3 regions of the Streptomyces sp. AN091965 genome follow, and region 1 is predicted to be linked to each of the others. Evidence: riboswitches for the same ligand, from Rfam matches in the RefSeq annotation. Region 1 holds a riboswitch; each other region holds the start of a gene.

Region 1 (10,316 bases):
TCACCTCCACGGCGACGGCCCAGGCGATCCCGGAGCGTCCCGCGCTCCCCCTGACCGGCCACGCCCTCGACATCCCGAGCGGAGCCGACGGCCTCGTCCATCTGATGAAGGAGGTCAAGGAGTTCGGCCCGGTGTTCCGCATCCGCGCCTTCGGCTCCGAGACCGTGATGGTCGGCGGCCTGGACCTGGTGGCCGAGCTGGCGGACGAGTCCCGGTTCCGCAAGAACGTGCACGGCGACCTCGTCGAGATCAGGCAGATCGCCGGGGACGGCCTCTTCACGGCCTTCCACCACGAGGCCAACTGGCAGAAGGCGCACGACATTTTGATGCCCGCCTTCTCCCTCGGGGCCATGCGCGGCTACCACGCGACGATGCTGGACGTCGCCCGGTCGCTGATCGCCAAGTGGGACCGGGCGGTCGGCGAGGGTCCGGTGGACGTGCCCGAGGACATGACCCGGCTGACCTTCGACACCATCGGACTCTGCGGATTCGGCTACGACTTCGAGTCGTTCCGGCGCGACGACGCGCATCCCTTCGTCGACGCGATGAGCAGGGCGCTCGCCCACACCCAGACCAAGGGCGAGTCGATCCCGGGCACGGAGGTGTTCCGCTGGCGGCAGACCGAGCAGTTCCGCAAGGACGCCGCGCTGATGACGGAGCTCGTCGACGAGGTGATCCGGCAGCGCAGGGTATCGGGGGACACCAGCACCGACGACCTCCTGGGCCGCATGCTCCACACCCGTGACGCGCGGACCGGCGAGCCCCTGGACGACGTGAACATCCGCAACCAGGTGATCACGTTCCTCATCGCCGGACACGAGACCACCAGCGGGGCCCTGTCGTTCGCCCTCTACTACCTGACCAAGCACCCCGAAGTCCTGGCCCGCGCGCAGGCGGAGGTGGACGCCCTGTGGGGCGACACGGACGCGCCCGCGCCCGAGTACGGCGACATCGGCAAGCTCGGCTACGTCCGCCAGGTGCTCAACGAGAGCCTGCGGCTGTGGCCGACCGCGCCCGCCTTCGCCATGGAGCCGATCGAGGACACCGTCATCGGCGGCACGTACGCCGTGCGCAAGGGCGAGACCCTGATGGTGCTCACCCCGGCCCTGCACCGCGACCCCGCCTGGGGCGAGAACGTCGACCTCTTCGACCCCGACCGGTTCACGCCCGAGCGCGAGGCGGCACGCCCGGTCCACCTCTTCAAGCCGTTCGGCAGCGGGGAACGCGCCTGCATCGGCCGCCAGTTCGCCCTGCACGAGGCCACCCTGCTCCTCGGCCTCCTGGTCCACCGCTACCGGCTGCTCGACCACAGCGACTACCAGCTGGAGATCAAGCAGACCCTCACCCTCAAGCCCGACGCGTTCACTCTCCGGCTCGCCCGGCGCACCAGCGACGAGCGGCGCCTGCCCACCGCCGCGAGCAGCGCGCCCGTGGGCGAGGACCGGCCCGAGGCCCGCCGCGCCACCGCGACCGCGCTGACCCTGCTGCACGGCTCCAACTTGGGCACCTGCGCCGGGCTCGCCCACGACCTGGCCGCCGACGGCGACGACCACGGCTTCACCACCGCGGTCGCCCCCCTCAACGACCGCGCGGGCAGGCTCAGCCCCGCCGACGGCCCCGTGGTGATCGTCGCCGCCTCCTACAACGGCCGCCCCACCGACGACGCCGCCGAGTTCGTCACCTGGCTGGAGGGCCTGGAGCCCGGCGCCCTCGACGGCCTGCGGTTCGCCGTCCTCGGCGTCGGCGACCGCAACTGGGCCGCCACCTACCAGCACGTACCGACCCTCATCGAGGAGTGGCTCACCGCCGCCGGTGCCACCCCGCTCCTGGAGCGCGGTGCCGCGGACGCCTCAGGGGACTTCGCCGGCACCGTGGACCGCTGGAGCGCCGACCTGTGGACGGCCCTGCTCGACCGGTACGGCGCCGCCGACGGCGAGGCGGCGCGCCCCGAGCCCGACGCCGCAGAGCCGCAGGGCCTGTACGAGCTTCAGGACGCCACCGCGTGCGTCACCGGTGGACTCGCCGCCCGGCACGGCGTCCAGCCCATGGACGTACTCGACGCGTACGAACTCGTCGACATGGAGCACGAGCTGGGCCGCTCCAAGCGGTATCTGAAGCTGCGGCTGCCCGAGGGCGTCACCTACCGCACCGGCGACCACCTGGCCGTCCTGCCGCGCAACCCCGACGCCCTCGTCCAGCGGGTCACCGCCCGCTTCGGCCTCGACCCGGAGCGCACCGTGCGGCTGAGCGCCCGCCGCCGCGCCCGCAATACCCTGCCCGTCGACCGGCCGCTGACCCTGCGCCGACTGCTCACCGACTTCGTGGAGCTCCAGACCCCGGCCACGCCCGAGCAGATCGCCGTCCTCGCCGAGCACACCGCCTGCCCGCCCGAGCGCCGCCCCCTGGCCGAACTCGCCGGACTCGACGCCGACGCCTTCCGCGAGCGGGTCACCGTGACCGGGCTCAGCGTCCTGGACCTGCTGGAGCGCTACCGCGCCTGCGAGGTGCCCTTCGAGCGCTTCCTGGAACTCCTTCCGGTGCTGCGCCCGCGCCACTACTCCATCTCGTCCTCCGCGCAGGCCGCCCCCGGCGAGATCGACCTGATGGTGTCGCTGCTCGCCGCGCCCCACCGCGCGGGCGAGGGCACCTTCCACGGCGTCGGCTCGCACTACGTCCAGACCGTGCGGGCCGGGGACACCGTCCAGGCCAGGGTGCTCCCGTGCGGCGAGTCCTTCCGGCTCCCCGAGGACGACGCGGTCCCGGTCATCCTGGTCAGCGCGGGCACCGGCCTCGCACCCTTCCGCGGGGCCGTTCTCGACCGCCTGCACACCGGGTCCACCGGCACGCTCCTGTGCTACTTCGGCTGCGACCACCCCGAGGTCGACTACCTGCACCGTGAGGAGTTCGAGACGGCCGAGACGGCCGGAGCCGTCAGCATGCGGCCCGTCTTCTCCCAGGCCCCCGAGGACGGCGCCCGCTATGTCCAGGACCGCATCGCCAGGGAGAGCGCCGAGGTCTGGGACGTGCTGAGGGCGGGCGGCCGGGTCCACGTCTGCGGCGACGGCCGCCGGATGGCCCCCGCCGTGCGGGAGGCGTTCATGGCCGTCCACCGCGAGCACACCGGCGCGTCCGACGCCGAGGCCGCCGCCTGGCTCACCGAGCTCACCGAGTCCGGCCGCTACGTCGAGGACGTCTGGACGGGCTGAACCCGCCGCTGGACGGGCTGAACCCGCCGCTGGACGGGCTGAACCCGCCGCTGGACGGGCTGAACCCGCCGCTGAACCGGCTGAACCCGCCGCCCGTCCCCGCCGCCCCACCTGCCGCACCCGCCCCGTCCGGTGGTCACGGCCGCCCACCCGGCGCGCCCGTGACCACCGGGGGCCGGACCCACCCCTTCCGCACCTCCTACCGATGGGAACCCCATGGCAGTCGCACCCCCGACCACCCGCCGAGTACCCCCGGCCGACCGCGCCCCGCGGGGGCGTCGATGAAGGCGCGCGGGACGGCCGCCCTGACCCTCGGCGTCGCCGTCGCACTGATCGCCGGAGCCACCCTGGGCAACGGCGGGGCGAACCTGATGCCCCTCTTCGTCGACGACTTCTCCTCGCGGTTCGCGCTCGGGGACTCCGGCGCGGGACTCGTCGGCGCCACCCAGCTCATGGCCACCGCCGTCGTCACCCTGCGCCTCGCCGCGCGGGCCGCGCGGCCCGGCCGCGTCCGCATGGCCCGCACCGGTCTCGCCGTCGGCCTCGCGGGCTTCGTCGGGGCGACCGCGGCGAGCGACTTGCCGACCCTGATCCTCGCGAACCTCGTCATCGGCGGCGGGCTCGGCGCGGTCTACGCCGCGGCCACGGCGGCGATCGCCGCCACCGACGACGCCGACAAGGCCTCCGCGGGCACCATCGTGGGCACGGTGGCCGTGACCGCCCTGCTGATCATGGCGGTGCCCGCGGCCAACCACAGCGTGGGGGAGGGCACCGGCTTCCTGGTCATGGCGCTGTGCTGTCTGCTCGCCTGGCCCCTGGTGGGCGGCCTTCCCGACGGGCCGGCCACGAGCGGGACGTCCGAGGCCGGGGCGGCCACGGCGGCGACCGCACCGGCCGCCCCGCCGCACGACGCGGCCACCCCGTCGTGGGTCCTGCTGGGCGGGATCGCGCTGCTGTGGGCCGTCACCCAGGGGGCCTGGGCGTACGCCTCGGTCTTCGGCCGCGAACACACCGGAATGTCGGCCTCCGCCGTGTCCGTCGTCCTCGCCGTCTCCGGCGTCGTGGCCCTCGTCGGCGCCGTGCTCGGCCCCGTCGCCGCCCGCCGCTTCGGCCGTACGCGGTCCCTGGCGGCCTTCATCACGGCGCAGGCCCTGTCGATGGCCGCCCTGGTGCTCACCCACGACCCGGTGCTCTTCGTCGTCGCGGCCGTCCTGTGGCAGGCCTGCCAACTGGCCGTGCTGGTCCAGACCCTCGCGGCCGCGGCGCTCCTCGACCCGAGCGGACGCCTGGTGGCCTCCCTCAGCGGAGCGAGCGCGCTGGGCACCGGCATCGGGCCGCTGGCCGTCGGCGCCGTTCTCGACACGGCGGGCGCCGGGGTGCTCGGCGTCGTCCTGGCCCTCGGCACCTTCGTCGCGTCCCTGCCGCCGCTGCGGATGACGGTCGCCAGCGCCACGGCCGACCGCGCACAGCAGCCGGAGCCGGAGCCCGAGGCCGCCCCTGCGGTCAAGACCGGCTGAACACCCGTCACATCTCAGGCCGGGCAGGCCCCCACGGACCGTCGGACAGACGGCGCGCGCTCTTCTCGGGGCTCGCGCGGGACCGTACGATCCAGTAGCCGCCCCGCGCACGCCCGCCGCACACGCTCGCCCCGCCCGGCGTTCGCGTACGCCGAGCACAGCGCACACCGGGTGCGGCGCACGTCGCGCACAGCGCACGCCCCGTTCCTGGCCCGTCCTCGCACACGCTCCGCGATCGCTTCCTCGTCGACCCCAGCCAGAGGTGACCCGTGGACAGCCAACCCCCTCTCTTCCGCCTCGACGCGAGCGCCGGTGACCTGCACGGCGAGAACCGCAGGCTCCGCGCGATCGGCCCCGCCGTGCGTGTGCGACTCCCCGGTGGACTGCCCGCCTGGGTCCTGACCCGCCACCAACTCCTCCAGGAAGTCCTGGCGGACCCTCGTACGGGAAAGGACCCGGCGCACTGGTCCGCGTTGCGGGCGGGAGAGGTGCCGGAGGGCTGGCCGCTGATCGGCATGGTCACCAACCGCGGCATGACCACCGCCGACGGAGAGGACCACCGCCGACTGCGCGACCTCGTCACGCAGGCCTTCACCGCGCGGCGCGTCACCGCGATGCGGCCCCGCGTCGAGGCGATCACCCGGAACCTCCTCGACGCCCTCGCCGAGGGCGGCACCGATCCCGTGGACCTGCGCCGCCACTTCGCCTACCCGCTGCCCATGGCGGTGATCGGCGACCTCCTCGGCGTGCCCGACGAGCGCTTCGACGCCTTCCGGACCCTCTCCGCGAGCCTGACCAGCAGCGTCACCCCGCCCGAAGAGACCCTCACCACCCAACAACGCCTGCACGCACTCCTCGCCGACCTCGTCGCCGACCGGCGGAAGCGGCCGAAGGAGGACCTGACCAGCCATCTGATCGCCGCGCGCGACGCCGGTGACCGGCTCTCGGAGCCGGAGTTGATCGGCACCCTGACCCTGGTCCTCGTCGCGGGCCACGGCACCACCCTCAACCTGATCACCAACGCGACGGCGGCGCTGCTCACCCACCCCGAGCAGCGCGCCGCCGTCACCACCGGACAACGGCCGTGGGACGCCGTGGTGGAGGAGACCCTGCGGTGGGACCCGCCTGTCGCGCACTTCCCGCTGCGCTACGCCCTCGACGACATCCCCGTCGGGGACGTGGTGATCCGGCGCGGCGAGGCCATCCTGGCCTCGTACGCGGCCGCGGGCCGGGACCCCGACCGATTCGGCCCCGACGCCGCCGAGTTCGACGTCACTCGCCCACGGCCGAAGCACCTGTCCTTCGGCCACGGCCCGCACTACTGCCTCGGCGCGGGCCTGGCCCGTCTGGAGGCGGGCATCGCGCTGCCGGGCCTGTTCGGGCGGTTCCCGGACATGGATCTCGCCGTGCCGCGCGCGGAGTTGGTGCCGCTGCCGTCCTTCGTCAGCAACAGCGTCCAGGACCTGCCGGTCACCTTGTACGGAGGCTTGCGCGGACCCGAAGCCGGACCCCGGGGCAGCCGGATGGAATGATGACGGCGACAAGGCGACGGCGGTCCGAGGAAGCCGGTGAGAATCCGGCGCGGTCCCGCCACTGTGATCGGCGAGTGCGCCCCGACCGGCCATTGCCCCCCAGGGGGTGGAAGGCCGGGACGAGCAGCGACCCGAGAGCCAGGAGACTCACGCGGTCGCCTCCTCCACGGAACGCCGGGGCGGATCTCCCCGGAGAGAGGCAGGACGCGGCATGCCCGCAAGACAGGCCCGGAAGTCGTCCGGCACCGCAGGAAGTCACGACACGGCCACCGGCCCGGCCCCCTGCCGGGTCGTCGTCTGCCGGGACTGCTGCTGCGGCAGTCCGAAGGTGACCGGCGTCGACCACGCCGCGCAGACCGCGCGCCTGCGGGCCGAGGCACCCGTACGCGTCTCCGCCTGCCTGGACGTGTGCGAACAGGCCAACGTCATCGTGGTCCAGCCCTCCGCCGAGGGCCGGGCGGCCGGAGCCCGGCCGGTGTGGCTCGGCCTGGTCAACGACGCGGACGCGACCGAGGACATCGTCGCCTGGGTCCGCGCCGGGGGCCCGGGCGTCGCTCCGCGGCCGGAGATCCTCGACCTGTACGCCTTCACCCCGCCGCGACGCCGCGCGGTGTCCTGAACGGCCGCGCTGGGGCCGCGCACGCCCGCGTCAGGGCAGCGGGCGCGCCTCGGCCGCCGTCACTTCCGCCCCGGCGCCCACCCCGTGCAGGACGTGGGCCAGCACCTCCGCCCCGCGGACCACGCGCGGCCCCGGCCGGTTGAAGTACGCGGGCCCGTCCAGGACCCGGACGCGCCCCGACCGGACGGCGGGCAGCTCGGACCAGCCGGGCAGCCGGGTGAGCAGGTCTGTCTCGCGCAGCGTCCGCTCGGGCGGGAAGCCGCAGGGCAGCAAGAGCAGTACGTCGGGCCGGGCGGCGCGCACCGCGTCCCACGTCATGGGCCCGGTGTGCTCGCCGGGCCCGGCGAGGAGCGGCTCGCCCCCGGCGGCGGCGATCTGCTCGGGCACCCAGTGCCCGGCGGGCCACAGCGGATCCAGCCACTCGATCGCGACCACCCGGGGCCGCGCACGCCCCGCGGTCAGCGCGCGCACCCGGTCGAGGCGGGCCCGCAGCTCTTCCCGGCGCGACGCGGCGCGCTCCCGCACCCCGAGCACGGAGCCGACCGTGACCAGACAGTCCAGCACGTCGTCGAGGGTGCGCGGCTCCAGGCTCAGGACGCGGGTGTCCGCGTCCAGGAGCCGCACGGTGCGGCTGACCCGCTCGTAGGACACCGCGCAGACGTCGCACAGGTCCTGGGTGAGGACCACATCGGGGCGCAGGGCCGCCAGCGCCTCGGTGTCGAGGGAGTACAGCGAGGACCCGGAGTGCGCCGACCCGCCCACCGCGTCGGAGATCTCACGGCTGCTCAAGGCGGACTGGTCCAGATCGGCACCGGTCACCACGGGCACGGCCGCCACCTCCCGGGGCGGCCAGTCGCACTCGTGGGTGCGCCCGACGAGCCCCTCCATCAGGCCGAGTTCGGCGACGATGTCGGTGGCGGCGGGGAGCAGGGACACGATGCGCATACGCCGACCCTACGGCGTGCGCCGCCGCCCGCGCCCGCCGCCGGTGTGTCCGAGCCGACGCCTCCCGACGCTGGTGCTCACCGTTCCCGGAGCCGATACTTCGCCCGGCAGAGCGCCCCGACGACGGAGGAGAACCGATGACGTTGAAGGTGAGCCGGAGTCCGCGCGGCGTCTTGCGCGGGCCGGGCCGCGGCATCGTGTCGATGGCCCTGCTGGCCGCGGCCGCGAGTGTGCTCGCACCCGCCCCCGCGTCCGCGGCACCGGCCTGTGCCACCCCGGGGCGGGGAGCCCCGGTCCAGGTGGCGCGCATCCCCGACTGGGTCGAGTCGATCGTCGTGGACCAGCAGGGGCGGATGTTCGCCACCGCCTACTTCACCGGCCGCGTCTACCGGATCGACGCACCGGGCCGCACCCCCGTACCCCTCACCGGCGACGTGGGTGCCAACGGCGGGATCGTCGTGCGCGAGGACGGCCGCCTCCTCGTCGGCACCGGCAACGACCTCGTGCACTCGCTCACCGGCGACGTGCTGCCCACCTCCAAGCTCCTTCTGGTGGACCCGGACACCGGTGAGGTCACCACGTACGCCGCCGGGCTCGGCGGCATCGACGGCGTCGCGCTCGCGGCCGACGGCACCGTGTACACCACGACCTTGGGCGGGCGGAACATCGGCCGCGTCTCGCCGGACGGCAGGGTGGACCCGGCCTGGGCCCGGGTGCCCCAGTCCAACGGCATCGCGGTGTCCCCGGACGGGTCGCAGGTGTACGTCATCCAGACCACCGTGGCCCCCGGCCTCTACCGCATCGCGGCCGACGACCCGGCCCACCCGAGGCGTTGGGTCTCGGTGGACCCGTCCGACGTCCTCGCCCTGCCCGACGGGCTCACCCTCGACAGCAAGGGGCGGCCACTGATCACCACGCACGCCGCGGGCCAGATCTGGCGCGTGGAGGACGGCCGCCTGTGCGCCGTGGCGTCGGGCCTGCACCTCTCCACCCAGGTCACCTACGGCCAGGGCGACCGCGGCTTCTCGGCGGGCAGGCTCTACCGGGCGGGCGTCGACGGAAAGATCTACGAAGTGCCCGCGGGCGCCGACCCGTCGTAGGCCACCCGCCGTCCGCACGGAACACGACGCGGCCGGGTGAGCCGTGTCTCACCTGCCCTGCGCCGCTTGTCTATGCAACGAGTTGCATAGAAGGATTCGGGCATGGCGCTTGAGCACGCGATCCTCGTCTCCCTGCTGGAGCAGCCGGGCTCCGGCTATGAGCTGGCCCGGCGGTTCGACCGGTCCATCGGCTACTTCTGGACCGCCACCCACCAGCAGATCTACCGCGTCCTCAAGCGCATGGAGAGCGACGCCTGGATCGAGGCCCGCGCGGTGGCGCAGCAGGACCGGCCCGACAAGAAGGAGTACTCCGTCGCGGCCCTCGGCCGCGCCGCGCTCTCGGGCTGGCTGCACGAGCCGATCGAGCCCGAGAGCGTCCGGCACGAGCTCGCCGTGAAGATCCGCGGCGCTGCCTTCGACGACCCGGCCGCGCTGATCCGCGAGGTGCGGCGGTACCGCGAGGCCCACGCCGACCGGCTCGCGCACTACCGCGCGGGGGAGCGGCGCGACTTCACCGGGCCCGAGGCACCCGCGGTGCTCGACGACGGGCAGGAGCTCCAGCACGTCGTGCTGCGCGGCGGCATCGCGTACGAACAGATGACGCTCACCTGGCTCGACGACGTGATCGCCACCCTCGAACGGCTCGGCGCCCGGCGCTGACGCACCCACAGCTCTCCCGCCCCCTTCCCCGACCTCCCCGACCCCCGAGCCGGAAAGGCGACTGGCCATGGCCGACGCGCTGCTGTTCAACCCCCACACCTATGACCCGACCCACTTCGACCCCGAGACCCGCAGGCTGCTGCGCGCGACCGTCGACTGGTTCGAGGCGCGCGGCAAGCGCCGGCTGATCGAGGACTACCGCTCCCGCGCCTGGCTCGCGGACTTCCTGGAGTTCTCCGCCAAGGAGGGCCTGTTCGCGACCTTCCTCACCCCGGCGTCCGCCGCCGGTGAGGGCGAGGGCGACAAGCGCTGGGACACCGCCCGGATCGCCGCCCTCAACGAGATCTTCGGCTTCTACGGGCTCGACTACTGGTACGCGTGGCAGGTCACCATCCTCGGCCTCGGCCCGGTCTGGCAGAGCGACAACGCCGCCGCCCGCGCCCGCGCGGCCGAACTCCTCGCCCAGGGCGAGGTGTTCGCCTTCGGCCTGTCCGAGAAGTCCCACGGCGCCGACATCTACTCCACCGACATGCTCCTGGAGCCCGACGGGAACGGCGGCTTCCGCGCCAGCGGCTCCAAGTACTACATCGGCAACGGCAACGCCGCGGGCCTCGTCTCCGTCTTCGGCCGCCGCACCGACATGGAGGGCCCGGAGGCGTACGTCTTCTTCGCCGCCGACAGCCGCCACGCGGCGTACCACCTGGTGAAGAACGTCGTGGACTCCTCGAAGTACGTCA
Region 2 (10,316 bases), 6.4 Mb from region 1:
GCCCGTCCGGCACCGTGACGACCAGACCGCAGTCACGCAGGCACGCCAGGTGGTTCGACAGCCTCGTACGGGACACGCCGAGCACGTCGGCCAGGTCGGCGGGGTAGGCGGGTGCCTCACGCAGGGCGATGAGGACGCGGCAGCGGATCGGATCGGCGAGCGCACGGCCGAACCGGGCGAGGACCTCGATGTCAGGGGCAACGGTCAGCACCCCATGACCATACATCTGATCCTGAATTCAGGGAATCGTGGACAATCGGGGTCGAGGGCGGGCGCCTAGGCTGATCCGTACGCACCAGCAGGAGGACGACGACGTGGCGGACGGCAGCAGACACCTGGCAGACGACGGCCAGCACCTGGCGGACGCGCAGCGCGCGCACTGGCAGAGCACGTACACCGCGCACCCCGGCATGTACGGCGAGGCACCCTCCGCCCCCGCCGTCCACGCGGCCGCCGCGTTCCGCGCGGCCGGGGCTCGCGACGTGCTCGAACTCGGCGCCGGGCACGGCCGCGACGCCCTGCACTTCGCCCGCGAGGGCTTCACGGTCCGGGCCGCCGACTTCTCCCCCGTCGGTCTTGAGCAGGCGCGCGCCGCGGCACGCGCCCAAGGCGTGGCCGAGCGCGTGACGACCACCGTGCACGACGTGCGGGAACCGCTTCCCCTGCCGGACGCCTCCGTGGACGCGGTGTTCGCGCACATGCTGCTGTGCATGGCGCTGTCCACGAAGGAGATCCACGCCCTGGTGGACGACGTCCGGCGGGTGCTGCGACCCGGCGGGACCTTCGTCTACACGGTGCGGCACACCGGTGACGCGCACTACGGCGCGGGCACGGACCACGGCGACGACATCCACGAACACGGTGGCTTCGCCGTGCACTTCTTCTCCCGCGCCCTGGTCGACGCCCTCGCGGACGGATGGACCCTGGACGAGGTGCACACGTTCGAGGAGGGCGAGCTGCCACGCCGGCTGTGGCGCGTGACGCAGACGTCCCCGGCGCGCCCGGTTTGACCGCTTGATCGCTTTGCCCGGATTTGTGCTAGTGAGTACGCATGTCGCATCCCGGGACGCTGATCCTGATCATGGCCATGGCAGTGCTCGCCCCGCTCCTCGCGTACGCGGTCGGGCGTCGGCTCACCGTTCCCGTGGCCCTCTTCGAGATCGCCCTCGGCATCCTGATCGGCCCGGACGTGCTCGGCCTCGCTCACCCCGACGCCGTCATCGACACGCTGTCGGACCTGGGCCTCTCGATGCTGATCTTCCTGGCGGGGTACGAGATCGAGTTCGCGGCCGTCCGCGGGGACACGCTGCGCCGCTCGGTCGGGGCCTGGGCCGTGTCGCTCGCCGTGGCGCTCGGCAGCGCCTTCGCCCTGACCGGCGCGCAGGCCACCAAGAGCTTCGTCATCGGCACCGCACTGACCAGCACCGCGCTCGGCGCCGTCCTGCCGATGCTGCGCGACGCGGACCTGCTGCGCGGCCGGTTCGGCACCGTGGTGATGGCGTTCGGGGCGGTCGGCGAGTTCGGGCCGGTCATCGCGATCTCGCTGCTGCTCAGCGGCCGCCGACCCGGCGTCGCGACCGCGCTGCTCGTCGCCTTCGCCGCGATCACGGCCGTCGCCGTCTTCTGGGCGCTGCGCCCGCGCCCTCCGTGGTTCGCCCGCGTCGTCGCCAGGACCCTGCACTCCAGCGGGCAGTTCGCCGTGCGGTACGTGATGCTGCTGCTGGCCGCGATGCTCGGTCTGTCCGCCGCGTTCGGCCTCGACACGCTCCTCGGCGCGTTCGCCGCCGGGCTCCTCACCCGGCTCGTCCTGCGGGGCGCGGCCCCCGAGGTGGGCGCGGAGGTCCTCGGCAGGATCGAGGCGATGGGGTTCGGCTTCCTGGTGCCGGTGTTCTTCGTCGTCACCGGCATCGGCTTCGACCTCTCCGCCCTGCTGCACGGCGGCCGTCCGCTCGCCCTCCTGCCGGTCTTCTTCCTGCTGTTCCTCCTGGTGCGCGGGGGGCCGGCCTGGCTGCTCGCCCCGCGCGACCTGTCCCGGCGCGAACGCGCCGCGCTCACCCTGTACTCCTCGACCTGTCTGCCGCTCGTCGCGGCCATCACCGCGATCGGCACCGACGACGGCGTCCTGGGCGCGGGCGAAGCCGCCGCCCTGGTCGGCGCGGCCATGCTCTCCGTCCTGGTCTTCCCGCTGCTCGCCCTGAAGGCCCTGGCCGGCCGGCGGGCCGGACCCTCCTCCCCCACGGCCGGGGCGTCCGAGACGTGGTGACCCCGTCGGCCCACCGCGCCCCGGACGCCGGGCGACGCCGGGCCGTCAGCTGCGTGCGCCCTCCGCGGCCCGCGACCGGGGGGCGGTGGCCGTGCGGCGCCCTTCGCGGGCGATGACGGCGTGGGCCGCCTCCGCCGTGACGAGGCCGAGGGCGATGAAGGCCGCGCCGACGGGGCCGAGCCAGTGGGGGCCCGCCCAGGCCATGCCCGCCTGGCCGACCAGGGGAGCCGCCGAGACGCCCACGTAGACCATGGCCGAGGCCAGCCCCGTGAGCAGGGGGGCAGCGGTCGGCAGGGCGGTGATCAGGCGGTGGGTCTGCGGGGCCAGGAGGCCCCAGCCGCACACGCCCCAGACGAGCAACGCCACGACGGTGGACGGGAGATGGGCGCTCGTCCACGGCAGGAGGGCGAAGTCGACCGCCGCCACGGCTGTCGCGGTGTTGATGACGCGGCGGCCGCCGAAGCGGTCGACCAGGCCGCCCGAACCGAGCGTGCCCGCGGTGGCGGCCAGGCCCCAGACGAAGAGCAGCACGGCCAGGGTGGTGCCGCTGCCGTCCGTCGCGCGGTCGAGGCTCGCGCTGATGAAGGAGTAGACCGTGTAGAGGCCGGTGTAGACGAGGAGCGTGGTGAGGAGGGTGAGGCCGATGCGGCGGTCGGCGAGCGGGGCGAGGCGCGTGCGCAGCGGGACCGCCGGGGGCGTGGGGATCGCGGGGAGCAGCAGTGCGACGGCCGCGGCGGCGAGGACCCCGAGGGCCGACACGAAGACCATGGTGAGGCGCCAGTTGCCGGTGACGCTGCCGATCGCCGTGCCGAGGGGCGAGCCGAGGGCCGTCGCCGCGCTGAGGCCCGTCATCACGGTGGCGATGGCGCGGCCGCGCCGCTCGGGCGGGGCGAGGGCCGCGGCCGCCGCGACGGCCGCCGGGGTGACCATCGCCCCGCCGAACCCGGCCAGCGCCCGGCCGGCCAGGGCCACGCCGAAGTCGGGGACGAAGGCGGTCAGGAGGTTGCCCGCGGTGAAGACGGCGAACCCGGCGAGGAACAGCGGCCGCCGGGCCCTGCGCGCGGTGCACGCGGCCATGACGGGACCCAGTACGGCGTAGGTGAAGGCGTAGGCGGTCAGGAGCCATCCCGCGGTGCCCACGGACACGCCGAGCGAGTCGGCCGCGTCCGGCAGGATCCCGGCGATGACGAAGCTGTCGGTGCCGATGGCGAACATTCCGGCGGCGAGGACGAGGAGTGATCGGTACACGGGTGCGGGACCTCCGGTTGGGGTGTCGGGGCACAACGGGTGCGGTGCGCGCGAGGGATGCACGGAGTGCGCCGGGCGCGCCGGGGCCGTCCGAGCGAGCGGACGAGCGGGAGATGTAACTGAACCCGTTACGACACAGGGCTCAAAAAAGGCCGGTCCGCACGGACCGGCCCGTTCGACAGGGTCAGGCGACCGTCTCCTTGAGCACGTCGGCGACGGTGACCCCGGCCAGTTCGGCCTTCATCGCCTCTTCCGCGCGGTCGTACGCGCCGCGCAGGACCGGCGGGATGCCGCGCCCCACGGGGCACTTCCGGTTGGGAGCGGAGGCGTGGAGGGCGAGGAGCGGGTCGGGCTCGACCGCGAGGTAGACGTCCCGGAGCGTGATCGCGCCGGGCTCGCGGGCCAGGCGCCAGCCCGCGCCCTGGCCGCGCTGCGACACCACGAGGCCCGCGTCGCGCAGACCGCCGAGCGTGCGGCGGATGACGACCGGATTGGTGTTGACGCTGGCGGCGATCTCGTCGGACGTCACGATGCCGTCGGGCCGCTTGGGGCAGACCAGGGCCATCCACGTCAGCGCGTGCGTGGCCACGGTCATGCGGCTGTTGGCGCTCACGGGCCCTCCGGTCGCTCGGTTCGCTCGGCTCTGCTGTCGAAACCGATTCTGTTACGACAGGGGCGTGGCTGTCCAGCCCCGTCCGTCCTCGTCGAGGAGTGCCGCGAGCTTCTTGGGGGCCAGGGACCGATAGCTCTCCACGAGGAGTTCGGCGATCTCCGACCAGTCCGCGGCGGCCGCGTCCAGGTGCAGGGCGACCACGTCGGCGCCCCGGCCCAGGCGGAAGAAGGGCGGGCCCGCGTTCGTCAGGGCAGCCAGCTCCTCGCCGTGGGCGCGGAACGTGAGGGTCGTGGTGGGCACGGCGGCGTGGGCGTGGGTGGCGGCGGGGCTCGCGGGGTCTGAGACGTAGACGTGGGCGAAGGTGCGGCCCCGGACGCGCCAGCGGACGCCGGTCCAGGCCCGCTCCTCGTACGCCTCGGGGAGGCGGCCGCAGATCCCGCGCAGGTGCGCGAGCGCGTCGAGGGGGACCTCGGCGTCGGGAGGCGTGGTCATCCGCGTGGTCCTCCGGGGAGTGCGGGCGGCGGGTCCGACGGCCGCAGGAAGGTGACGGTGGGGTGGTCCTGGGGCGCGGTGGGCGGGGTGACCCGGGCCCGCACGCCGTAGACCTCCGCGATGAGGGGCTCGCTGATGACCTCCACCGGCGTGCCGTGCGCATGCGCCCTGCCCTCCTTCAGGACCAGGATCTCGTCGCAGAACATCGCCGCCAGGTTGAGGTCGTGCAGGGCGATCACCGTGGTGACGGGGAGGGCGGCCACCAGGGCGAGGAGGTCCAGCTGGTGGTGGATGTCCAGGTGGTTGGTGGGCTCGTCGAGGAGGAGCTCGCGCGGGGACTGGGCCAGGGCCCGGGCGATGTGGGAGCGCTGGCGTTCGCCGCCGGAGAGGGTGTGCCAGGGCTGGTCGGCGCGGTCGGCCAGGCCCGTGCGGGCCAGGGCCTCGGTGACGGCCCGCTCGTCCTCGGCCGTCGAGGGCACCCAGGCGCGGCGGTGCGGGACCCGGCCCAGGCGGACGACGTCCCGTACCGTCAGGTCGACCTGGGTGTCCGCCTGTTGTTCCACCAGGGCGAGGCGGCGGGCGACCGCGCGGCGGCCCAGGTCGCGCAGCGGCTCGCCGTCGAGGGTGACCGCCCCGGCGGTCGGGGCCAGGACGCCCGCGAGGAGGCGCAGGAGCGTGGACTTCCCGGAGCCGTTGGGGCCCAGGAGACCGACCACCGTGCCCGGGCGCGGAGCGAGGGTGACGCCGTCGACGATGAGGCGCCCGCCCGCGGTCCGGGAGACCCGGTCCGCGCTCAGGCCCGCGCCGCCCGCCGCGGGAAGGTCCGCCGAAAGCTCCGCCGGAGGGCCTGCCGACGGCCCTGCTTGGGACTTCGCCGCGCTCATCCGACCCTCCTCGTGCGGTAGAGGACCGCCACGAACGCGGGGACGCCGATCAGCGACGTGACCACCCCGACCGGCACCTCCTGCGGGTCCAGGAGCGTACGGGCCAGGGTGTCCACCCAGATGAGGAAGACCGCGCCGGTCAGGGCCGTCACCGGCAACAGGCGGGCGTGGCGCGGGCCGACGAGCACGCGGGCCGCGTGCGGCAGGGTCAGGCCGACGAAGCCGATGGCCCCGGCCGCGCTGACCAGGGCGGCCGTGAGCAGGGCCGTGGTGCACAGCAGGAGCAGCCGGACCCGGGTGACGTGCACGCCCAGGGCGGCCGCCGCGTCCTGGCCGAAGGCGAACGCGTCGAGGGTGTGGGCCTGGGACAGACAGATCACCAGGGCCACGGCGAGGACCGCCGCGCACACCACCACGTCCGTCCAGTCCGCCCCGCTCAACGAGCCGAGCAGCCAGAACAGGACGCCGCGCGTCGTCTCCGCGTCGGCGGCCGTCAGGATGACGAAGGAGGTGAGGGAGGAGAAGAGCTGCATGGCCGCGACCCCGGACAGGACCACGCGGTCCGTCGTGGCACCCAGCGCCTGGCTCAGGAGCAGCACGAAGCCGAACGCGCACAGGGCTCCGGCGAACGCCCCGCCGGAGACCGACACCGCTCCCCCGCCGACCCCGAGGACCACCACCGCCACCGCGCCCGTGGACGCCCCTGAGGACACGCCGAGGACGAAGGGGTCGGCGAGCGGATTGCGCAGGAGCGACTGGAGGACCGCGCCGCACACGGCGAGGCCCGCCCCGCAGACGCCCGCGAGCAGGGTGCGCGGCATGCGCAGGTTCCATACGATGCCGTCGCGCAGCGGGGTGAGCTCGGCCTCGCCCCAGCCGAGGTGGGCGGCCACCGCCGCCCAGACGTCCGGTACGGAGATGTCGGCCGGGCCGATGGTGACGGCGACGGCCACCGACAGCGGCAGGGCCACCAGGCCCGCCGCCCACAGCAGCGCCGCGCGCCCGGCGCCGTGCCGTCCGCGCCGGGAGCCGCGCGTCCGCTCGCGCACGGCGGTGCTCACCGCGCCAGGCCGAACGCGCGCAGCCCCGCCGCGACTTGTTCGATGCCGTCGACCGTGCGGATCGTCGGGTTGAGGGCCTGGCCGCTGAGCAGCACGTACCGCTTCTTCTTCACGGCCGTGAGGTTCTTGGTGACGGGGTTGGACTCCAGGAACCTGATCTTCTGGCGGGCGCTCTCGGCCGACTGGGCCTTGCGGGTGAGGTCGCCGATGACGAGGACGTCCGGGTCGCGGTCGGCCACGGTCTCCCAGTTGATCTGGGGCCACTCGGCGCGCGTGTCGGCGAAGACGTTGCGGACGCCGAGGGCGCGCGTGATGACGCCGGGCGCGCCGCAGCAGCCCGCGATGTAGGGCGCCTTGGAGTCGGAGAACCAGTACAGGACGGACGCGTCGGACGACTTGAGCGTCCGCTTCGCCCGGGTGACGCGGGACTTGAGGTCGGCGACGAGGCGCTCGCCGCGCGCCTGGACGTGGAAGACCCGGGCCAGGTCGCGGATCTCGCCGTAGACGGTGTCCATGGTGAGCGTCTTGGTGCGGGTGCCGTCGCCGTCGCCGCCGTTGTCCTTGCCCGCGCAGTCGGTGGGCGAGACGTAGACGGGGACGCCGAGCTCGGTGAACTTGGCGCGGTCGGCGACGCCGCCCTTGCCGACGGTGTAGAGGAACGACGCGCTGACGAAGTCCGGCTCCTTGGAGAGGACCTTCTCCAGGGACGGGTAGCGGTCGGCGAGGCGTTCGACCTTCGCGTTCTGCTTCTTCAGGCCGGGCAGGACCGGGTCGGTCCAGGTGCCGGTGCCCGCCATGCGGTCGGCGAGGCCGAGGGAGAGCAGGATCTCCGTGGAACCCTGGTCGAGGGAGACCGCCCGCTCGGGCGGCGAGGTGACCTCGGCCTTCTCGCCGCAGGAGGTGACGGTCACCGGGTAGCCGGGGGCCTTGGCGCCCGCGTCCCTCCGCTCGGCCGAGCCGCCGCAGGCGGTGAGCAGGAGCAGGCCGCCCGCCGCGAGCAGGGCGGTCAGGCGCGGCCCGGGGGCGGTGCGGGCACCGGGGGCGGCACTGCGGGGGCGGGCGGCCGCGCGGCGTGCGCGAGGGACGAGAGGAGGCACAGGTCTTCCCGGGTCTCATGGCTCATGCGCGGAGCCTGGTCTGCGAAACCCCGCCGCCCGGCGCGCGGTCGGCGGTGCCAGCAGGTCTTCGGACTCGGGTTCGTCCGGGCGGGGCCGCCTTCCCGGATGTCCGTGACATCCAGTGGCCGCTGGTCCCGCCCGTCCCCCTCACCGCTGCGCGTCAGTTCCGGATTCCCACCGGATTCCCTGGCCCGGGTGCGGGCGCGACTGGCGTGCGCAAGCTATCACCCCGCCGCGGGCCGGGAGGACGTCACCCCTGCTCGGGGTGCGGCTCGCCGCGGTAGGTGCCGAAGGACCACTTGTTGCCCTCCGGGTCCGCGACGGCGAACTCGCGGCTGCCGTACGGCTGGTCCTCGATCTCGCGGACGACCTCTACGCCCGCCTCCTTGAGGCGGCTGTAGAGGGCGTCGACGTGGTCCGTGACGACGTACGCGCCGAACGTCCCCGGCTGCAGGCACCACTCGGCCGACCGCGGGTCGTACGAGCCGAGCATGACGCCGCCGCCCTCGGGCCAGTCGAGCTGGGCGTGGGCGACGCGGCCGCCGTCCTCGTACACGGCGGTGCGCAGGAAGCCGACGGTGGTGACGAGGAAGTCGATGAGGGCGGGGGCGTCGTGGGCCTGGAAGGTGGGCCAGACGTCCGGGGTGCGCGGGTTCGGGGAGGTGTGGCTGCTCTGTACCGCTTCGCTGGTGTTCATGTCCCTCAGTCTTCGCCGTCGCGGTGTCCCCCGGCTTGGATATTCCGGCACTCCTCGGCCAGCCAGGCGCTCGGGCTCGCGCCCGTGTACTGGCGGAAGTCGCGCACCAGGTGGGAGTGGTCGTAGTAGCCGCAGTCGGCGGCGACGCGGGCGAGGTCGGCGGGCGCGCCCGCGACGACCGCGCGCACGACCCGCGCCTTCGCGTGCTGGAAGCGCATCAGGCGGGCGGCCTGCTTGGGCGTCACGCCGGTCTCGGCGCGGAACAGGGCCGTCAGGCGGCGCTCGCTGAGCGCGACGTGCGCGGCCAGGCCCCGCAGGGTGCCCGCGCCCCGGTGCCGGGCGAGCCACGCCCAGGCCTCGGCGACCTCGGGGCGGACCGGGGCGAGGCGCTCGGCGTCGGCGGCGCGGCGCGCCAAGTAGGCGTTGAGGCAGGCGAACCGCTCGTCCCAGCCGTCGGCCTCGCACAGCCGCTCGCGGACGCCGGCGGCGATCCGGCCGAGGACGTCCGTGCCGTCGGTGACGAGCCGTCCGGTCAGCTCGGCGGCCGGGAGGCCGAGGAGCGAGCGGGCCGCGAGCGGGTGCACGGCGAGCTGGATGCCCGCCTGGTGCTCGGGCTGCACGACGTACGCCGGGCTCTGGTGCAGGCCGCCCACGACGATGTCGGTGCGCTCGGCGTCGGGCCCGGTGGCCTGTTCCGCGGTGGAGCCGGTGACGACGGGCCCGTCGAACGAGAAGATCAGCGTCAGATACGGCGACGGCAGGCCGCGGTGCAGACCCGGCGTCTCGCCGCTCGTGCGGTAGCCCACGGCGGACACGACCTTGCCGCCCTGCTCCGGCGGGAGCGGGGCGCGGACGAACTCGCGGCGGGCGGTGTCCATGCGTCCATTGTGACCGCGCGAGGAGCCGGGCGCGGCCGCGCGCGTGCCCCCGCCACTACCCGCTCCGCCGCGTCCCATGCCCGCCACGCACCGTGACATCGATCATGGGAATCGGCTCCGCGCGCTCGTAGCATGTCCCGCCGCTCCGCACGGGGCGGCGCACCACCTGGCGAGGACCCGAGGAACGGACACCATGGCTGTACGAGCACGAAGCAGGAGCAAGCGGGCGGCCCTCGGACTCGCGGGGGCGCTCGCGGCGGCGGTGTTCGCGGGCGGCGCGCTGTGGCCGGGCGCGGGCACGGCCGACGCGCGCCCGTCCGACGCGCCCGTCCGGCTCGCGCACTGGCCGAAGCCGGTGGCCGCCGAGCTCGGCGAGGTCATCGCCAAGAACGCCCACAAGGGCGCGTACGCCGTCTTCGACGCGGACAACACGACGTACCGCAACGACCTGGAGGAGGCGCTGCTTCCGTTCCTGGAGATGAAGGGCGTCCTGACCCGGAAGTCGATGGACCCGTCCCTGAAGGTCATCCCGTTCAAGGACACGGCCACGCACAAGGAGAGCCTCTACAGCTACTACAACCGCCTCTGCGAGGTCGACGACCAGGTCTGCTACCCCTGGGCCGCGCAGATCTTCTCCGGCTTCACGCTGAAGAAGCTCAAGGGGTACGTCGACGAACTGCTCGCGTACGACAGGCCGATCCCGGCGACGTACTACGAGAACGGCGAGGTGACGCGGACCGAGGTCCGGCGCCCCGAGTTCTCCCCCGGCATGCGGGAGCTGTACGGGGCGCTGCGCGCGCACGGGATCGAGGTGTACGTCGTGAGCGCCGCGAGCGAGGACCTGGTGCGGATGGTGCTCGCCGACCCCCGGTACGGGTACGGGGTGAAGCCGCGCAACGTCATCGGCGTCGGCCTCCAGCTCAAGGACCCGAGGACCGGCCGCGTCACCAGCTCCCGCAAGGAGATCGCCGAGGGCCGCTTCGGGCCGAAGGACCGGGCGCGGCTCGCCCGCTACGAGCTGACGCCTCGGCTGTGGGCGCCGCTGACCTGGTACCAGGGCAA
Region 3 (10,316 bases), 630 kb from region 1:
CGTAGCCCCGGCCCTCGTTGCCGGGCGCGGTGCCGTCGGCGAGCAGCATCAGGGCGGTGCGGACGTGGTCGGCGACGACGCGCAGCCGTACGTCGTCGGTGGCGTCGGCGCCGTAGCGGACCCCGGCGAGCTCGGCGGCACGGTCGAGGACGGGCCGGGTCTCGTCGATCTCGTAGAGGTTGTCCACGCCCTGGAGCAGGGTGGCCATGCGCTCCAGGCCCATGCCGGTGTCGATGTTGCGGCGCGGGAGTTCGCCGAGCAGGGGGTAGCCGGTCTTGCCGGTGCCCTCGCCGCGCTCGTACTGCATGAAGACGAGGTTCCAGAACTCCATGTACCGGTCCTCGTCGACGGCGGGGCCGCCCGCGCGGCCGAGCGCCGGGCCCCGGTCGTAGTACAGCTCCGAGCAGGGCCCGCACGGTCCCGGCACGCCCATGGACCAGAAGTTGTCCTCGTCGCCGCGGGCCACGATCCGCTCGTCGGGCAGGTCCGCGACGCGCCGCCACAGCGCCCGCGACTCGGCGTCGGAGTGGTGCACGGTCACCCAGATCCGCGCCGGGTCGAGTCCGTAGCCGCCGTCGGCGACGGAGCGGGTGCTCAGCTCCCAGGCGAAGCCGATGGCCTCCTCCTTGAAGTAGTCGCCGAAGGAGAAGTTGCCGTTCATCTGGAAGAACGAGCCGTGCCGGGTGGTCTTGCCCACCTCCTCGATGTCGAGGGTGCGCACGCACTTCTGCACGCTGGTGGCGCGCGGCCACGGCGGCGCGGCCTCGCCGGTCAGATACGGCTTGAACGGCACCATGCCCGCGTTGACGAACAGGAGCGTCGGGTCGGGCGTGGGCAGCGGGGCGCTGGGCACCACGGTGTGGCCGCGCTCGGCGAAGAAGTCGAGGAAGCGGGTGCGGATGTCGGCGGTGCGCAAGGCGTGCTCCGGGCGGGGGCTCAGGGGTTACAGGGGCGGTGCGGCGGCGGTGCGCGCCGGGTGGTCGGGGCCGAGGAAGACGGCGACGCCGTGGCCGTCGGGGGCGGGGTGGGTGACCTGCCGCCAGCCGAGCCGCTCGTAGAAGCGGACGGTGGCGTCGGCCCGCACGGACGTGAGCAGCCAGCAGCGGGCGTCGGGCGCGTCGCGCGTGACCGCGGCGAGGAGCGTACGGCCGAGTCCGCGCCCGTGCGCGCCGGGCACGACGGCGAGTTCGTCGACCTCCAGGCCGCCGCACAGCCAGGCGGCGGTGCGCTCGGCGCCGAGCGCGGCGGTGACGCGCGGGTAGGAGCGGGTGCCGGGCAGCGGGGTGCTCGACGTCCAGGCCGTGGCGAAGCCGAGCACCCGCTCGCCGTCGAGGGCGACAGCGCCCGCGAAGCCGGGCCGGGCGGTGTCGGCCGCGAGGCGGGTCAGGTAGACGTCGGCCTCGGCGGGCTCCGTGTGCCAGGGCGGCTCGGCGAACGCGGCGGCGTAGACCGCGCGGATGCCCTCGCGGTGGGCGAGCAGGCCGGGGCCCGTGAGGCGGTGCACGACGGCGGCCATCAGGCGGCCCTCGCGACGCGGGCGGTGGGGTGCAGCGCGGCGTGCTCCAGTGGCGCCGAGGGGTCGATGGACACGTCGAGGGGCGCGGGCTCGGCGCCCGCGCGCACCAGGAGGTCGCCCACGGCGGCGATCATCGCGCCGTTGTCGGTGCACAGGCCCAGCGGCGGGACGCGCAGGGTGATCCCCGCGGCCCGGCAGCGCTCCTCGGCGAGGGCCCGCACCCGGGAGTTGGCGGCGACGCCGCCGACGACCACGAGGGTGCCCACGCCGTGCGCGGTACAGGCGGCGACCGCCTTGCGGGTCAGGACGTCGGCGACGGCCTCCTGGAGCGCGGCGGCCCCGTCGGCGACCGGCAGTTCGCCGCCCCGGTGGCTCTCGGCCCAGCGGGCCGCGGCGGTCTTCAGACCGGAGAACGAGAAGGCGTACGGGTCGTCGCGCGGCCCGGTCAGCGGGCGCGGGAAGGCGACGGCGTCCGGCGAGCCCTCGCGGGCCGCGCGGTCGACGGCCGGACCGCCCGGGTAGGGCAGGCCGAAGACCCGGGCCACCTTGTCGAAGCACTCCCCCGCCGCGTCGTCCAGGGTGTCGCCGAGGTGGGTGATGGGGTCCCGGGCCAGGTCGCGCACGAGCAGCAGCGAGGTGTGGCCGCCGGAGACGATGAGGACCACGCACGGGTCGGGCAGCGGCCCGTGTTCCAGGGTGTCGGCGGCGACGTGCCCGGCCAGGTGGTGCACGCCGTACAGCGGGACGCCGAGCGCGTACGCGAGGCCCTTCGCCCCGGCGAGGCCGACCTGGAGGGCGCCGGAGAGCCCGGGACCGGTCGTCACGGCCACGGCGCCGATGTCGCCGAGCCGCAGCCCCGCCCGGTCGAGGGCGCGGCGGACCACCGGGTTCAGCGCGTGCACGTGGGCGCGGGCGGCGATCTCGGGGACGACGCCGCCGAAGCGGGCGTGCTCGTCCATGCTGGACGCGACGGCGTGCCCGAGCAGCCGCCCGCCCTGCACGAGACCTGCCCCGGTCTCGTCGCACGAAGACTCGATCCCCAGAACGATCCGAGGAGGTGCCATGCGTGTACTCCCGCTTCTTCCACGTGCCGACCGGCCCGGCTACTGCACCTCCATAGTAATTGCAATCAATGTGCAATAAGCCGCGCCCGCTGCCTTCCCCCCTCCCCTGGACAGGGGTTCATCACATACGCTTGCGGCGCGACTGGTTCGTCCTGCCCGCCAGGCAGTGGCGTCGTAAGAGGGAACCCGGTGGGAATCCGGGACTGCCCCGCAGCGGTGAGTGGGAACGACCGCCGTCATACGCACTGGGTCCGGCACGGACCCGGGAAGCGACGGCCAGTAGGTGACCTCCTCGGAGGTCTCGCCCGCGAGTCCGAAGACCTGCCCGTTGCCCGTGCGCGCCCCGGCGTGCGCGGCTCACCGGTGACCTCGTGGGCGGGTCGGCGTACACATCGGGCACAGGCGCGCGGCCATCGACGGCCGCGGCCGGTCGGCCGGTCTGTTCCTCCTTCGCGCTCCCGATCGTCCCGGGACCCACACGACATTGCTCGCGAAGGAGAGTTCTGTGACAGACAAGTCCGCAGCCGCGGCGGCACGGGCCACCGTGTACGGCTACCCCCGTCAGGGCGCAGACCGGGAGTTGAAGAAGGCCGTCGAGGGCTACTGGAAGGGCCGCGTCGGCGCCGAGGGCCTGCGGGAGACGGCGGCCCTGCTGCGCCGCACGAACTGGGAGCAGCTCGCGGACGCCGGTGTCCACGAGGTCCCGACCGGCGACTTCTCGTACTACGACCACGTCCTGGACACCAGCGTGATGGTCGGGGCGATCCCGGCCCGGCACCGCGCCGCCGTCGCGGCGGACCCGCTGGACGGCTACTTCGCGATGGCCCGGGGCACCGCGGAGGTGGCGCCCCTGGAAATGACCAAGTGGTTCGACACCAACTACCACTACCTGGTGCCGGAGCTGGGCCCGGACACGGTCTTCGCGGCGGACGCGACGAAGCAGGTCGCCGAGGTGAGGGAGGCGCTCGCGCTCGGCCTAGCCGCACGCCCCGTGCTCGTCGGCCCGGTCACCTATCTGCTGCTCGCCAAGCCCGCGCCGGACGTCGACCCGGGCTTCGAACCGCTGACCCTCCTGGACCGGCTGCTTCCGGTGTACGCGGAGGTCCTCGCCGACCTGCGGGCGGCGGGCGCCGCCTGGGTGCAGCTGGACGAGCCCGCGCTCGTGCAGGACCGCACGCCCGCCGACCTGAACGCGGCGGCCCGCGCCTACCGCGACCTGGGCGCGCTCGACGACCGCCCGAAGCTGCTCGTCGCCTCCTACTTCGACCGGCTCGGCGAGGCGCTCCCGGTGCTCGCCAAGGCGCCCGTCGACGGACTGGCCGTGGACTTCACGGGGCCCGCCGCCGCCAACCTCGGCGACCTCGCGCGGGCGGGCGGCCTGCCCGGCAAGCGCCTGGTCGCGGGTGTCGTCGACGGGCGCAACATCTGGATCAACAACCTGGAGAAGTCCCTCAGCACCCTCGGCACCCTGCTCGGGCTGGCCGACCGCGTGGACGTCGCCGCCTCCTGCTCCCTGCTGCACGTGCCGCTGGACGCCGCCGTCGAGCGCGACATCGACCCGCAGGTCGCCCGCTGGCTCGCCTTCGCCCGGCAGAAGACGACCGAGCTGGTCACCCTGGCCCGAGGGCTGTCCCAGGGCCCGGACACCATCGCCGCCGAACTCGCCGCGAACCGCGCCGACCTGGCCTCGCGCGCGGGCTCCGCGCTCACCCACGACCCGGCGGTGCGTGCCCGCGCCGCCGCCGCGACCCCCGCCGACGCCCGGCGCGCGCAGCCTTACCCCGAGCGGGCCGCCGCGCAGCGCGCGAGCCTGGGCCTGCCGCTGCTCCCGACGACCACCATCGGCTCGTTCCCGCAGACCACCGAGTTGCGGGCGGCCCGCGCCGACCTGCGCGCGGGCCGGATCGACGCGGCCACGTACGAGGAGCGCATCGAGTCCGAGATCCAGGCGGTGCTCTCCTTCCAGGAGAAGGCGGGCATCGACGTCCTGGTGCACGGCGAGCCCGAGCGCAACGACATGGTCCAGTACTTCGCCGAGCAGCTCACCGGCTATCTGGCGACCCGGCACGGCTGGGTCCAGTCGTACGGCACGCGCTATGTGCGGCCGCCGGTGCTCGCCGGTGACATCTCGCGCCCGGAGCCGATGACGGTGCGCTGGACCTCGTACGCGAACGCGCTCACCGACCGGCCGGTCAAGGGCATGCTGACCGGCCCGGTGACGATGCTCGCGTGGTCGTTCGTCCGCGACGACCAGCCGCTCGGCGACACCGCGCGCCAGGTGGCGCTCGCCCTGCGCGACGAGGTGAACGACCTGGAGGCGGCGGGCACGTCGGTGATCCAGGTCGACGAGCCCGCGCTGCGCGAGACGCTGCCGCTGCGCGCCGCGGACCGGGCCGCGTACCTGGAGTGGGCGACGGAGTCCTTCCGGCTCACCACGAGCGGCGTACGGCCCGAGACGCAGATCCACACCCACATGTGCTACGCGGAGTTCGGCGACGTCCTCCGGGCCATCGACGACCTCGACGCGGACGTCATCAGTCTGGAGGCGGCCCGCTCGCACATGCAGGTCGCGGACGAGCTGGCCGCCGCGGGCTATCCGCGCGAGGTGGGTCCCGGCGTGTACGACATCCACTCGCCGCGGGTGCCGGGCACCGACGAGGCGGCCGCCCTGCTGCGCAAGGGACTTGAGGCCATCCCGGCCGGGCGGCTCTGGGTCAATCCGGACTGCGGCCTGAAGACGCGCGGCTGGCCGGAGACCCGGGCGTCCCTGGAGAACCTGGTCGCCGCCGCGCGGCAGGTCCGAGCGGAGCTGACGGCGCGGGAGTCCTGACGCGGGCCGCCCGGTGGCCGGTGCGCCCCGGCCACCGGGCGGGCGCTCAGCGGGCGCTCGACGTGAGGACCGCGTCCACGAGGCCGCGCGCGAACTCCGGTGCCAGGCCGTCCGGCCGGAACAGGATCCGGAAGAGCAGCGGCGCGACCACGTGGTCCATGACGGCCTCGCGCTCCGGCAGCCCCCGCTCGCCCCGCTCGGCGGCACGGGCCAGGAGCAGGTCGACGTGCTCGGCGGAGTAGTCCGAGCAGCGGCTCGCGTTGCCGCTCTCGGGGTCGCCGAGGAGCGCGTCGCGCAGATAGGCACGGCCCGGCGCCGACGACATCTCCTCCAGGAAGTGCTCGGCCCACGCCGTCAGGTCGGCGCGGAAGCCGCCGTGGTCCGCGGGGTCCGCCTCGGGCCGCAGCCGCTCGACCGCGACGTCCGACAGGAGCTCCTGGAGGTCGCCCCAGCGGCGGTAGACCGTGGACGGCGTGACCCCGGCCCGCGCCGCGACCAGCGGGACGGTCAGGGCCGCGCGGCCCTGCTCCGCCTCCAGCTCGCGCACGGCGGCGTGCACGGACGCCTGCACCCGGGCGCTGCGCCCGCCGGGTCGGGCCATGGGCCTGGGACTCATGCCGTTCACCTTAACGCGAATTCCTAGCTTCTACGGGCGGGGGCCCGGCCCCGGCGGGGCGCTCAGGCCATCGCGGCGACCGGGTCGGGACCGCCCACGACCGGCGCGGTGACCGGCGTCGGGGCGAGTGCCCCCGCGCCCGGCCGCGTCCGTTCGTACGCCTGCCCCGCGCGCAGCAGCGTCCGCTCCCCGCGCGGGCGCCCGATGAGCTGCATGCCGAGGGGAAGGCCCGCGCCGCCCCGGCCGACGGGCACGGTCAGGGCGGGCAGTCCGGTGATGTTGGCGGGCGCGGACAGGCGTACGTAGGCGTCCGGCACGGTCTCCGTCGTGCCGTCCGGCCACTCCACGGTGTCCTGCCCGGTGCGAGCGGCGGTCAGCGGCACGGCGGGCGCGGCGACGACGTCGACCTCCTCCAGGAGCCGCGCCCACTCCTGCCGCATCAGGGTGCGGGCGCGCTGGGCCCGCAGGTAGTCACCCGCGTGGAACAGCTCGCCCGCCTCAAGAAGGACGCGGACGTCGTCCCCGTACAGCTCGGGCGCCGTGCGCAGCGTCCGCTCGTGGTTCGCGCTGGCCTCGGGGACCATCAGGCCCCACTGGATCGCCTGGACGTAGCGGGTCATCGGGATCTTCACGTCCACGAGGTCGGCACCGAGCTCGCGCAGGCGCTCGACGGCGGCCCGTACGGCGGCTTCGACGTCGGGGGCGACGCGGTCGAAGTAGTAGTTCGCGGGGACGCCGACCCGAAGGCCCGTCAGATCCCCCTCTTCGTACGGGAGATGGGCGTCTCCGGTCAGGGCGGGCAGCACGAGTGCGGCGTCCTGGACCGTGCGCGCGAGGGGGCCGACGTGATCGAGGGACCAGGACAGGGAGGTCACTCCGCGCGTGGGCACCAGGCCGTAGGTGGGCTTCAGGCCGACGACGCCGTTGAGCGCGGCGGGGACCCGGATGGAGCCGCCGGTGTCGGTGCCGATCGAGAAGAGCGCGGCTCCGGCCGCCACGGCGACGGCCGAGCCGCCGCTCGACCCGCCCGCGACCCGGTCGGCGCCCCAGGCGTTGCGGGTCTGCGGCGTCGTCAGGCCGTAGGCGAACTCGTGCGTGTGGGCCTTGCCGAGCAGGACGGCGCCCGCCGCCGCGAGCCGGGCGGCGACGGCGCTGTCGGCATCCGCCACATGGCCGTCGCGCACGCGCGAACTGGCGCTCGTGGGCTGCCCCTTGACGTCGATGAGGTCCTTCAGGGCGAACGGGACGCCGTGCAGGGGGCCGCGCGCACGCCCGGCGGTCAGGTCGCGCTCCGCCTGCTCGGCGGCGCGGCGGGCGGCTTCGGCCCGCACCTCCACGTAGGCGTTGAGGCGCGGCTCCACCTCCGCGACGCGGTCCAGGACCGACGCGGTGAGTTCGACCGGGGACAGCTCGCGCGCGGTGATCGCGGCGGCCGCGGCGGTGAGGGTCAGCTCATACGGCCGCATCGCGCACCTCCGCCCCGGCGGGCGCGGGCGCCACGCCGGTGAGGTCGAGCTCGCGCAGGGTCGCGACGACGGCGTGGATGTGCGCGGCGGTGGCGGCCACGGCGTCGAGTCGCTCATCGGCCAACGGGAGCCCCGCGCGGCGGGCCCAGCGGGCCGCGTCGTGGCGGTCGAGGTCGGCAGGGGGCATGGGGGTGCGTCCTTCCCACAGGGGTCCGGGCGGAATCCGGCGCCATCAGACGGAACAACAAAAGCTAAGCGTTTGCCTTAGGCCACCCTAGGGGCTAGCCTCCACTAACGCAAAGGCATTGCTTTTAGCCACCGGGGGTCACGCACGCCTCCGGCACCCCTTCGAGACACGGAGCGCTCATGACCCACCACCCCGCCCCCACGTGGACCGTCGGGAGCGTCGCCGTGCACCGCGTCGACGAGATCGACTTCCCGCCCGAGACGGGCGCCTGGCTGCTGCCCGACGCCACCCCGGACACGGTCGTCCGAACGCCGTGGCTCACCCCGGACTTCGCCTGCGCCGACGGCGTGCTGCGCGCGTCCAGCCACAGCTTCGCGTTCACCGTCGACGGCCGGCGGATCCTCGTCGACACGGGCATCGGCAACGGCAAGCAGCGCGCGCTGCCCGCCTGGAACGACCTGAACACCGACTACCTCGACCGGCTCACCGCCGCGGGCTTCCCGCCCGAGTCCGTGGACCTGGTGATCCTCACCCATCTGCACGCCGACCACGTCGGCTGGAACACCCGCCTGGACGGCGGGAGTTGGGTGCCGACCTTCCCCAACGCCCGCTATCTCACCACCCGCACGGAGTGGGACCACTGGGCGACGGCGGAGATGGAGGAGTCCCGGCGCCAGATGTTCCGGGACTCCGTGCACCCGGTCCACGAGGCGGGCCTGCTCGACTTCGCAGACGTCACGGAGGGCCCCGTCACGCTCGCGCCGGGCCTGCGCCTCCTCCCGGCCCCCGGCCACACCCCCGGCCAGGTCGCCGTGGAGCTGGGCGACGGCGGCGCCACCGCGCTGATCACCGGGGACGCCGTCCACCACCCCGTCCAGCTGGCGCACCCGGAGATCAACAGCTGCGTGGACATCGACCCCGGCCTGGCCCGCAGGACCCGCCGCGCCCTGCTCGGCACGGCCGCGGACACCGGCGCGCTCCTGCTCGGCACCCACTTCGCCCCGCCGACGGGGGGCCGCGTCGTACCGGAGGGCGAGGGCTGGCGGCTCGGCGCCTGACACGTCGACAGTTTCAGATTGGACCAGACCTATTGACGACAGGTCTATACCTACTTACCGTCGGCCGCATCACATCCCATCCGTAGCAAGGCCTCCCCGAGGGAGCACGCCATGATCGGTCGGACGGTACGTCTGTTGGGAGCGGCCCTGGCGCTGGCCTTCGCGGCACAGCTGCCCGCCGCGGCGGCGCCGGACGCGCCGGCGGCACCGCGGGACGAGACCTGCCCGGTCAAGTCCAAACCCGCGGGCAAGGTCCTCCAGGGCTACTGGGAGAACTGGGACGGCGCGTCGAACGGGGTCCACCCGCCGTTCGGCTGGACCCCCATCACCGACTCCCGCATGGGCGCCCACGGCTACAACGTGATCAACGCCGCCTTCCCCGTGATCCGCTCCGACGGCACGGTCCTGTGGGAGGACGGCATGGACGCCACCGTGAAGGTGGCGACCCCGTCGGAGATGTGCCAGGCCAAGGCCGACGGCGCCACGATCCTCATGTCGATCGGCGGCGCGGCGGCCGGGATCGACCTGAGTTCGAGCGCGGTGGCCGACCGCTTCGTCCAGACGATCGTGCCGATCCTCAAGAAGTACAACTTCGACGGGATCGACATCGACATCGAGACCGGCCTCGTCGGCAGCGGCAACATCAACCAGCTCTCACCGTCCCAGTCCAACCTCATCCGCATCATCGACGGCGTGCTCTCCCAGATGCCGCCCAACTTCGGCCTGACGATGGCCCCGGAAACGGCGTACGTCACCGGCGGCAGCGTGGTGTACGGCTCGATCTGGGGCGCGTACCTGCCGATCGTGAAGAAGTACGCGGACAACGGCCGCCTGTGGTGGCTGAACATGCAGTACTACAACGGCAGCATGTACGGCTGCGCCGGCGACTCCTACTCCGCGGGCACCGTCCAGGGCTTCACCAAGCAGACCGACTGCCTCAACAAGGGACTGAACATCCAGGGCACCACCATCAAGGTCCCCTACGACAAGCAGGTGCCGGGCCTTCCCGCGCAGCCCGGCGCGGGCGGCGGCCACATGTCGCCGAGCCTGGTCGCACAGGCCTGGAACAACTACAACGGCGCCCTCAAGGGCCTGATGACCTGGTCGATCAACTGGGACGGCTCGCGGAACTGGACGTTCGGCGACAACGTCAAGCGCCTCCAGGGGCGTTGAGCCACCACCTCGGGCAGCCCTTTGCCGACGTCCCCCGCCCGGCGGCCACCACCGCCGGGCGGGGGACGTCGTCGTACCGAGGACGGGCCGGATCGCTCCGCGCCGGGCCCGTCCCCTTGCCCGGCCCCCTCCCCTCTGCTTGACTCCGCCGCCGACAGGCCACCCCCACTCGCGGAGGACCCCATGGACCTCACCCGCAGACGTCTGCTCTCCGCGCTCGCCGCCGCCGGGCTGCTGAGCGTCGTCCCCTTGCGCCAGGCGAGCGCGGCCGACCGGGACCGCCTCGTCGCCAACGTGGTCGCCGTGTTCGCCGGGACCACGGAGTCCAACGCCAGGCCCGAGACCCGCGCCAAGCTCGCCACCGTCGAGCGCACCGCGCGGGCGAACCTGAAGGCGCTCGACGACG

What was found. A riboswitch is a leader RNA that binds a small molecule or an ion and turns the genes downstream of it on or off. The one in region 1 is predicted to bind cobalamin.
Region 2: linked by a shared signal. The riboswitch ahead of MQV74_RS13090 (ABC transporter substrate-binding protein) and the one ahead of MQV74_RS39505 ((2Fe-2S) ferredoxin domain-containing protein) in region 1 are both predicted to bind cobalamin.
Region 3: linked by a shared signal. The riboswitch ahead of metE (5-methyltetrahydropteroyltriglutamate--homocysteine S-methyltransferase) and the one ahead of MQV74_RS39505 ((2Fe-2S) ferredoxin domain-containing protein) in region 1 are both predicted to bind cobalamin.

What each region holds. Positions count from the first base shown of each region.
Region 1 covers NZ_JALDMY010000001.1:9,559,393-9,569,708, forward strand. The annotation lists gene MQV74_RS39490 (bifunctional cytochrome P450/NADPH--P450 reductase) at 1-3,206, shown strand, start outside; gene MQV74_RS39495 (MFS transporter) at 3,488-4,723, shown strand; gene MQV74_RS39500 (cytochrome P450 family protein) at 4,993-6,255, shown strand; cobalamin riboswitch at 6,283-6,403, shown strand; gene MQV74_RS39505 ((2Fe-2S) ferredoxin domain-containing protein) at 6,467-6,874, shown strand; gene MQV74_RS39510 (cobalamin-binding protein) at 6,905-7,819, opposite strand; gene MQV74_RS39515 (SMP-30/gluconolactonase/LRE family protein) at 7,957-8,919, shown strand; gene MQV74_RS39520 (PadR family transcriptional regulator) at 9,022-9,579, shown strand; gene MQV74_RS39525 (acyl-CoA dehydrogenase family protein) at 9,647-10,316, shown strand, end outside.
Region 2 covers NZ_JALDMY010000001.1:3,117,074-3,127,389, forward strand. The annotation lists gene MQV74_RS13050 (ArsR/SmtB family transcription factor) at 1-211, opposite strand, end outside; gene MQV74_RS13055 (class I SAM-dependent methyltransferase) at 315-1,010, shown strand; gene MQV74_RS13060 (cation:proton antiporter) at 1,052-2,263, shown strand; gene MQV74_RS13065 (MFS transporter) at 2,309-3,511, opposite strand; gene MQV74_RS13070 (Rrf2 family transcriptional regulator) at 3,696-4,124, opposite strand; gene MQV74_RS13075 (MmcQ/YjbR family DNA-binding protein) at 4,176-4,616, opposite strand; gene MQV74_RS13080 (ABC transporter ATP-binding protein) at 4,613-5,500, opposite strand; gene MQV74_RS13085 (FecCD family ABC transporter permease) at 5,497-6,561, opposite strand; gene MQV74_RS13090 (ABC transporter substrate-binding protein) at 6,558-7,571, opposite strand; cobalamin riboswitch at 7,721-7,906, opposite strand; gene MQV74_RS13095 (VOC family protein) at 7,930-8,376, opposite strand; gene MQV74_RS13100 (AraC family transcriptional regulator) at 8,382-9,254, opposite strand; gene MQV74_RS13105 (haloacid dehalogenase-like hydrolase) at 9,448-10,316, shown strand, end outside.
Region 3 covers NZ_JALDMY010000001.1:8,926,920-8,937,235, reverse strand. The annotation lists gene alaS (alanine--tRNA ligase) at 1-916, opposite strand, end outside; gene MQV74_RS36685 (GNAT family N-acetyltransferase) at 944-1,516, opposite strand; gene tsaD (tRNA (adenosine(37)-N6)-threonylcarbamoyltransferase complex transferase subunit TsaD) at 1,516-2,580, opposite strand; cobalamin riboswitch at 2,707-2,923, shown strand; gene metE (5-methyltetrahydropteroyltriglutamate--homocysteine S-methyltransferase) at 3,086-5,410, shown strand; gene MQV74_RS36670 (TetR/AcrR family transcriptional regulator) at 5,457-6,026, opposite strand; gene MQV74_RS36665 (amidase) at 6,089-7,492, opposite strand; gene MQV74_RS36660 (hypothetical protein) at 7,479-7,679, opposite strand; gene MQV74_RS36655 (MBL fold metallo-hydrolase) at 7,859-8,737, shown strand; gene MQV74_RS36650 (chitinase) at 8,849-9,910, shown strand; gene MQV74_RS36645 (polysaccharide lyase family 8 super-sandwich domain-containing protein) at 10,094-10,316, shown strand, end outside.